DNA from 2 places in the Streptomyces sp. NPDC058459 genome. Region 1 is predicted to be linked to the other one. Evidence: riboswitches for the same ligand, from Rfam matches in the RefSeq annotation. Region 1 holds a riboswitch; the other holds the start of a gene.
The links. Region 1 has a riboswitch for glycine ahead of gcvP (aminomethyl-transferring glycine dehydrogenase). Riboswitches for the same ligand answer to the same signal wherever they lie in the genome.

Region 1 (3,242 bases):
CTCCATCTCGGTGGTCGCGTTCAGCTTCATGGTGCAGGAGCCGAGCGGGATCATGCCCCGGTCGAGGGCGTAGTCGCGGTCGGACAGCTTGCGCAGGTAGCGCAGCATGGCCGTCTCGGAGCGGTGCTCGTGGAAGACCGGGTGGGTGAGGTAGTCGTCGGTGCGCAGCAGCGCCTCGGGCAGCGTGTCCTCGGCCGCACCGTCGAGCGCCTCGATGTCGCCCTCGGCGCCGAAGGCGGCGAGGACGGCCTCCAGCTGAGCCCGGTCGGTGGTCTCGTCGCAGGCCAGGGAGACGTGGTCGGCGTCGACGAGGCGCAGGTTGACCCCGCCCTCGCGGGCGGCGGCGACGACCTCGGCGGCCTTGCCGGGCACGCGCGCGGTGAGGGTGTCGAAGTAGGCGCCGTGCACGATCTCGACGCCGCCGGCGCGCAGGCCCTCGGCCAGGATCGTGGCGTAGCGGTGGGTGCGGCGGGCGATCGTCCGCAGACCGTCGGGGCCGTGGTAGACGGCGTACATGCCGGCCATCACGGCGAGCAGCACCTGCGCGGTACAGATGTTGCTGGTGGCCTTCTCGCGGCGGATGTGCTGCTCGCGGGTCTGGAGCGCGAGGCGGTAGGCCCGGTGCCCGTCGGCGTCGACGGACACGCCGACCAGCCGGCCGGGCAGGCTGCGGGCGAACTTCTCGTGCACCGCCATGTAGCCAGCGTGCGGCCCGCCGAAGCCCATGGGGACGCCGAAGCGCTGGGTGGTGCCGATGGCGATGTCCGCGCCCAGCTCGCCGGGCGAGGTGAGCAGGGTGAGCGCGAGCAGGTCCGCGGCGACGGTGACGAGGGCGCCCAGCCCGTGCGCCTGCTCGACGACCGGCTTCAGATCCCTTACGGCACCGGAGGCGCCGGGGTACTGGAGCAGGACGCCGGTGATGTCGCGGGCGGCGATGTCGGCCGGGATGCCGTCGCTCAGGTCGGCGACGACGACCTCGACCCCGGCCGGCTCGGCGCGGGTCTGGATGACGGCGACGGTCTGCGGCAGGGTGTCCGCGTCGACCAGGAAGAGGCCCTTCTTGTTCTTGCCCATGCGCCGGGACAGCGCCACCGCCTCGGCGGCGGCGGTGCCCTCGTCCAGCAGGGAGGCGCCGGAGGTGGGCAGGCCGGTGAGGTCGGCGACCATCGTCTGGAAGTTCAGCAGGGCCTCCAGCCGGCCCTGGGAGATCTCCGGCTGGTAGGGCGTGTAGGCCGTGTACCAGGCGGGGTTCTCCATGACGTTGCGCAGGATGACCGGCGGGGTGAAGGTGCCGTGGTAGCCCAGGCCGATCATGGAGCCGAGGACCTGGTTGTGGTCCGCGAGACCGCGCAGCTCGGCGATCACCTCGGCCTCGGTGCGGGCGCCCGGCAGGTCGAGCGCGTCGGCGTTCTTGATCACATCCGGGACCGCGGCGGCGGTCAGCTCGTCGAGCGAGCCGTAGCCGATCTGCGCGAGCATCTTGGCCCGCGCCTCCTGGTCGGGCCCGATGTGGCGCTGCTCGAAGGGGATGCCCGCTTCGAGGTCGGCGAGCGGAATGCGAGGGGCGGTCATGTGCGGAGGCCTCCTGGTCGATGCGACCTGCGAGGGGCACCACGGCGCGGGTGCCCACCGGCCTCCCCCTCTGTCATCTCTTACCTGAGAGCTTCACCGGGGACCTGCGGAGCCCGGCTTTCACCGTCGGTGAGGGCGGGAGTCCTGGACACCCGCCCTGCTTTCCAGAGTGACCTCGTCCGTGCGGTACGGGGGCCTGAGAGATTCCGGGGAGGAGTTGCTCCTTCGGCGCCTCCGAATTGCTCGGAGGACTCTCCCGCACGGGGTCAGCAGCCGTGTTCAGCGTACCAGCGGGGTCCTGGGCGCGGCGTTCGAGTGGCCGCCCGGCTGATTCTGCTCTTTTGTAGTGCTTACGGATGAGTTGCGACCATGTGGAGGGAGAGGGATCGTGCAGACCGACATCGATCCGCGCAGCCTGATCGGCCGCAAGGCGTTCGACCGTGCCGGCACCAAGATCGGCACCATAGACGAGGTGTACCTCGACGACGCGACCGGCGTCCCGGAATGGGCCGCGGTACGCACCGGACTCTTCTCCCGCGACGCCTTCGTCCCGCTGGAGCCCAGCGAAATCGTCGACGGAGCGCTCCGCGTCCCCTTCGAACGCGCCCTCATCAAGGACGCCCCCGACTTCGGCGTGGGCCGCCACCTCTCCCCCGAACAGGAACTCCAGCTCTACCACCACTACGGCCTCCACGTGGGCCCCGCCGCCAGGACCACCCCGGACCGCGACTTCGGCGAGGTCGCGGGCGCCGAGGAGACCTGAGCCCACCCTCATCCGCCGCCCTCCGTCACCCCCTCAGCCGGCCCGCGCGCCTCGTCCACCAGCGGCAGCGGGTCGGCCGGGGCCAGACCGTTGTCGTCGGACCGGAAGGTCCGCACCCGGCCCGGCGCCGAACGCGGGGTCTCGAAACGCACCGTGACCCGCCCCAGACCGCTGCCCTGCACCCAGCCGTGCCCGTACTCCGGGTGCCGCACGTCCTGGCCCGCCCGCCACTCCGGCGCGGCGGGCCCGGGTCTCTCCGGGCCGACGTCGGGGGCGCTCTCCTCCGGCGTCTCCTCGGCCTGCTCCCCCGCCGCCTGGGCGAACAGGTCCTCCTGGGTGTAGTCGGCCAGCCCGGACACGCCGACGCCCAGCAGCCGCACCCCGCCCGTGGTGTCCACGGAGTCCAGCAGTCGCGCGGCCGCCTCCCGGATCACCGCCGGATCGTCGGTGGGCCCCCTGAGCGTCTCGGAGCGGGTCAGGGTGGAGAAGTCGTACCGCCGGACCTTGAGCACGATGGTGCGCCCGGACAGCCCGGCCCCGCGCAGCCGCCGCACACACCGGTCGGCCAGTCGGCGGACCTCCAGGCCGACGCGCAGCCGGTCGTGGATGTCCACGGCGTAGGTGTCCTCCACCGACACCGACTTGGCCTCCCGCTCGGCCACCACCGGCCGGTCGTCGCGGGCCAGCGCCATCGCGTACAGCGCGTGTCCGTGGGCCTTGCCGAGCAGCCGGACCAGTTCGTCCTCGCCCGCCTCCGACAGCTCCAGCACGGTGGTGATCCCGGCGCGCCGCAGATGATCGCCGGTGGCGGGGCCCACACCGGGCAGGGTCCGCACGGACATGGGCGCCAGCAGGGCCCGCTCGGTGCCCGGTTCGATGAGCACCAGGCCGTCGGGCTTGGCCCGCT
Region 2 (3,242 bases), on a different contig from region 1:
CAGCTCGTGCAGGGGCGTGTTCAGGACAGTCATACGGCTACCGGCTCCTCAGCCTGCGATGTAGGCGGTGTACTCGTCGGCGGTCAGCAGGTCGGCGGGCTGCGCGGTGACGCGCACCTTGAACAGCCAGCCGCCCTCGAAGGGCTCGGAGTTCACCAGCGACGGGTCGTCCACGACGTCCTGGTTGACCTCGGTGATCTCACCGGAGACGGGCGAGTACAGCTCGGAGACCGACTTGGTGGACTCCAGCTCGCCGCACGACTCGCCCGCGGTGACCTCGTCGCCGACCTCGGGAAGCTGCACGAAGACCACATCGCCGAGCGCGTTGGCCGCGTGCTCGGTGATGCCGACCGTCGACGCGCCGCCCTCGGCGGCCGACAGCCACTCGTGCTCCTTGCTGTAGCTCAACTGCTGCGGGTTGCTCATGACCTGAATTCTCCTGTACGGGGGGCGTGCTCGTCGGGGGAAGAGGGCTCGAACCGCTGAAGAGCGGGTGAAATGTGCGCAGGGTCACGCCCGGCGGACGGCCGGACCCGGGGCCGGTGTCTACTTGGCGCGCTTGTAGAAGGGCAGCGCCACGACCTCGTACGGCTCGTGGCTGCCCCGGATGTCCACGCCCACGCCGGTGCTGCCGGGAGCGGCGTGCGCGGCGTCGACGTAGGCGATGGCCAGCGGCTTGCCGAGGGTGGGGGAGGGGGCGCCGGAGGTGACCTCGCCGATCACCTCGCCGTCCGCGACGACGGCGAACCCGGCGCGCGGTACCCGGCGGCCCTCGGCGACGAGGCCGACCAGCACGCGCGGCGGCCGGGCCTCGGCGCGCTCCGCGGCCTTCGTGAGCGCCTCGCGGCCGACGAAGTCGCCCTCCTTGCCGAACTTCACCACGCGGCCGAGGCCGGCGTCGAACGGGGTCAGCCCGGTGGTCAGCTCGTGCCCGTACAGCGGCATGCCCGCCTCCAGGCGCAGGGTGTCCCGGCAGGACAGACCGCACGGCACCAGACCGGCGGCGGAGCCGGCCTCCAGCAGCGCCTGCCACAGCTCGACGGCGTGCTCGGGCTTCACGAACAGCTCGAAGCCGTCCTCGCCGGTGTAGCCGGTACGGGCGATCAGCGCGGGCACGCCCGCGACCGTGCCGGGCAGCCCGGCGTAGTACTTGAGGCCGTCGAGGTCGGCGTCGGTGACCGCCTTGAGGATGCCGGGGGACTCCGGGCCCTGGACGGCGAGCAGCGCGTAGGCGTCGCGGTCGTCGCGGACCTCGGCGTCGAAGCCGGCCGCGCGCTCGGTCAGCGCGTCCAGCACGACCTGGGCGTTGGAGGCGTTGGCCACCACCATGTACTCGGTGTCGGCGAGCCGGTAGACGATCAGGTCGTCCAGGATGCCGCCGTCGGCCCGGCAGATCATGGTGTAGCGGGCGCGGCCGGTGCCGACCGAGGCGAGGTCGCCGACGAGGGCGTAGTTGAGCAGGGCGGCGGCGTCGGGGCCGGTCACCGTGATCTCACCCATGTGCGAGAGGTCGAACAGCCCGGCCCGCGTGCGCACCGCCTGGTGCTCGTCACGCTCGGAGCCGTAGCGCAGGGGCATGTCCCAGCCGGCGAAGTCGGTCATCGTCGCGCCGAGCGCGCGGTGCACGGCGTCGAGCGCGGTGTGGCGCGGGGCGTGGGCGTCTGTGCTGCTCATCGGTCGTCTCCCAAGGCGACGGGGATGGGGCGAGGAACGTTCCTCCCCATCTGTCATCGGAACCTGAGAGGTTCACCATGACCGTTGCGGTCATCGGCTTGCACCTTGGGTGGGGCCACCGCGACAGCGGCCCGCTTTTCAGATGTGCCTCGCCCACGCGGTAACGGTGCCTGAGAGATTCAAGGGAGGGACTTGCTCCTTCGGCGCCCCAGCTGGGGACTCTCCCGCGCGGATTCAAACGGCCGGTATGCAGTTGGCGGGCACATCATCGCACGGCGGAGCCCGGCCCTGAAGGGGCCACCGGCTGTGACATGCCCGTAGCCGTTCAGGGACCCGATCGAGGACCCCGGTGCATTACCTTCTCTTTACATTTGTTGGGCAAGGGATGACCTGAGCCCGGAGGGGGAGGGACGATCACGGTGAACAGAACCCCGGTGTGCGCCACGACCAGCGGTATCCCGGTGCGGCGACAGCCCTCGCTGCCCGCCCGCGAGCGCCGGGCCGAGCGGCCCGTACCTGCCGTCCGCGACCTGCGCGACCGCTCCGGCGGCGGTCCCCGCACGCTGAGCTTCGGCCTCCGTGACCTCGTCGTCGTCACCGGCCTGCCCGGCAGCGGCAAGTCCACCCTGATGCGCCGTACGGTCCCCGGTCACCGCGTCGACTCCCAGGACGCCCGCGACCGCTGGGCCGCGCGCCTGCCCGCAGCCCTGCCCTACGCGCTCTACCGCCCCCTGGTCCGCCTCGCCCACTACGCCGGGCTGCGCCGCGCGCTCGGCTCCGGCGCGGGCGTCGTCGTGCACGACTGCGGAACCCAGCCCTGGGTCCGCGCCTGGCTCGCCCGTGCGGCCCGCCGCAGAGGCGGCACCCTGCACCTGATCCTGCTCGACGTGCCCGCCGGCACGGCCCGGCAGGGCCAGCGCGAGCGCGGCCGGGGCGTGTCCCGGTACGCCTTCCGCCGCCACCGCGGCACCACCGCCCGGCTGCTGGGCGCCGTGGAGCGCGGCGGGAGCCCCGCCGGCTGCGGCTCGGTCGTCCTGCTGGACCGCGCCTCGGCGGACGCCCTGAAGCGGATCGAGTTCGCCGAGTGAACCCCCGCACCCGTACCGGATAGCCTGCTGCACCACAGCATGACTCCCAGCAGGCGGTAGGCACATGGACTTCCCGGCGGACCTTCCCGCGGACTTCCCGGCACAGGCACACCCCCACCCGCACGGCGGCTGGCCCGGCAACGAACTGGAGGAGGTCCTCTCCGCCTCCCTCGGCATACCCGCGGCCGGCGCCCGCCTCGTCGAGGTGCTGGCCCGCAGCTTCGTCTGGATACCCCTGCCCAACGGCGGCGGCCCGCACAGCGGCCCCCTCGACCTGCCCACCGTCGACCTCGACGGCCAGGTGTACGTGCCGGTGTTCAGCTCCGAGGAGCAGTTCCGGCAGTCGCCCGGCGGCCACCTCCCGCACACCGTCGCGCCCGCCGTGGAGTTCGCGCGCGGTCTGCCGCCGCAGGCGGGCCTCGTCATCAACCCCGGTGGCGTGGTCGGCCTCCCGCTGCCGCCCGAGGCGGTGGCCGAGCT

Region 2: another riboswitch for glycine. It lies ahead of gcvT (glycine cleavage system aminomethyltransferase GcvT); the one in region 1 lies ahead of gcvP (aminomethyl-transferring glycine dehydrogenase).

Annotation. Positions count from the first base shown of each region.
Region 1 covers NZ_JBHXLV010000221.1:1,318-4,559, forward strand. Annotated here, with positions in the region: gene gcvP (aminomethyl-transferring glycine dehydrogenase) at 1-1,572, opposite strand, end outside; glycine riboswitch at 1,747-1,841, opposite strand; gene ACFWN1_RS28140 (PRC-barrel domain-containing protein) at 1,961-2,335, shown strand; gene ACFWN1_RS28145 (DNA polymerase IV) at 2,344-3,242, opposite strand, start outside.
Region 2 covers NZ_JBHXLV010000128.1:4,578-7,819, reverse strand. Annotated here, with positions in the region: gene glyA (serine hydroxymethyltransferase) at 1-33, opposite strand, end outside; gene gcvH (glycine cleavage system protein GcvH) at 49-426, opposite strand; gene gcvT (glycine cleavage system aminomethyltransferase GcvT) at 547-1,674, opposite strand; glycine riboswitch at 1,823-1,911, opposite strand; gene ACFWN1_RS21925 (AAA family ATPase) at 2,088-2,762, shown strand; gene ACFWN1_RS21920 (enhanced serine sensitivity protein SseB) at 2,827-3,242, shown strand, end outside.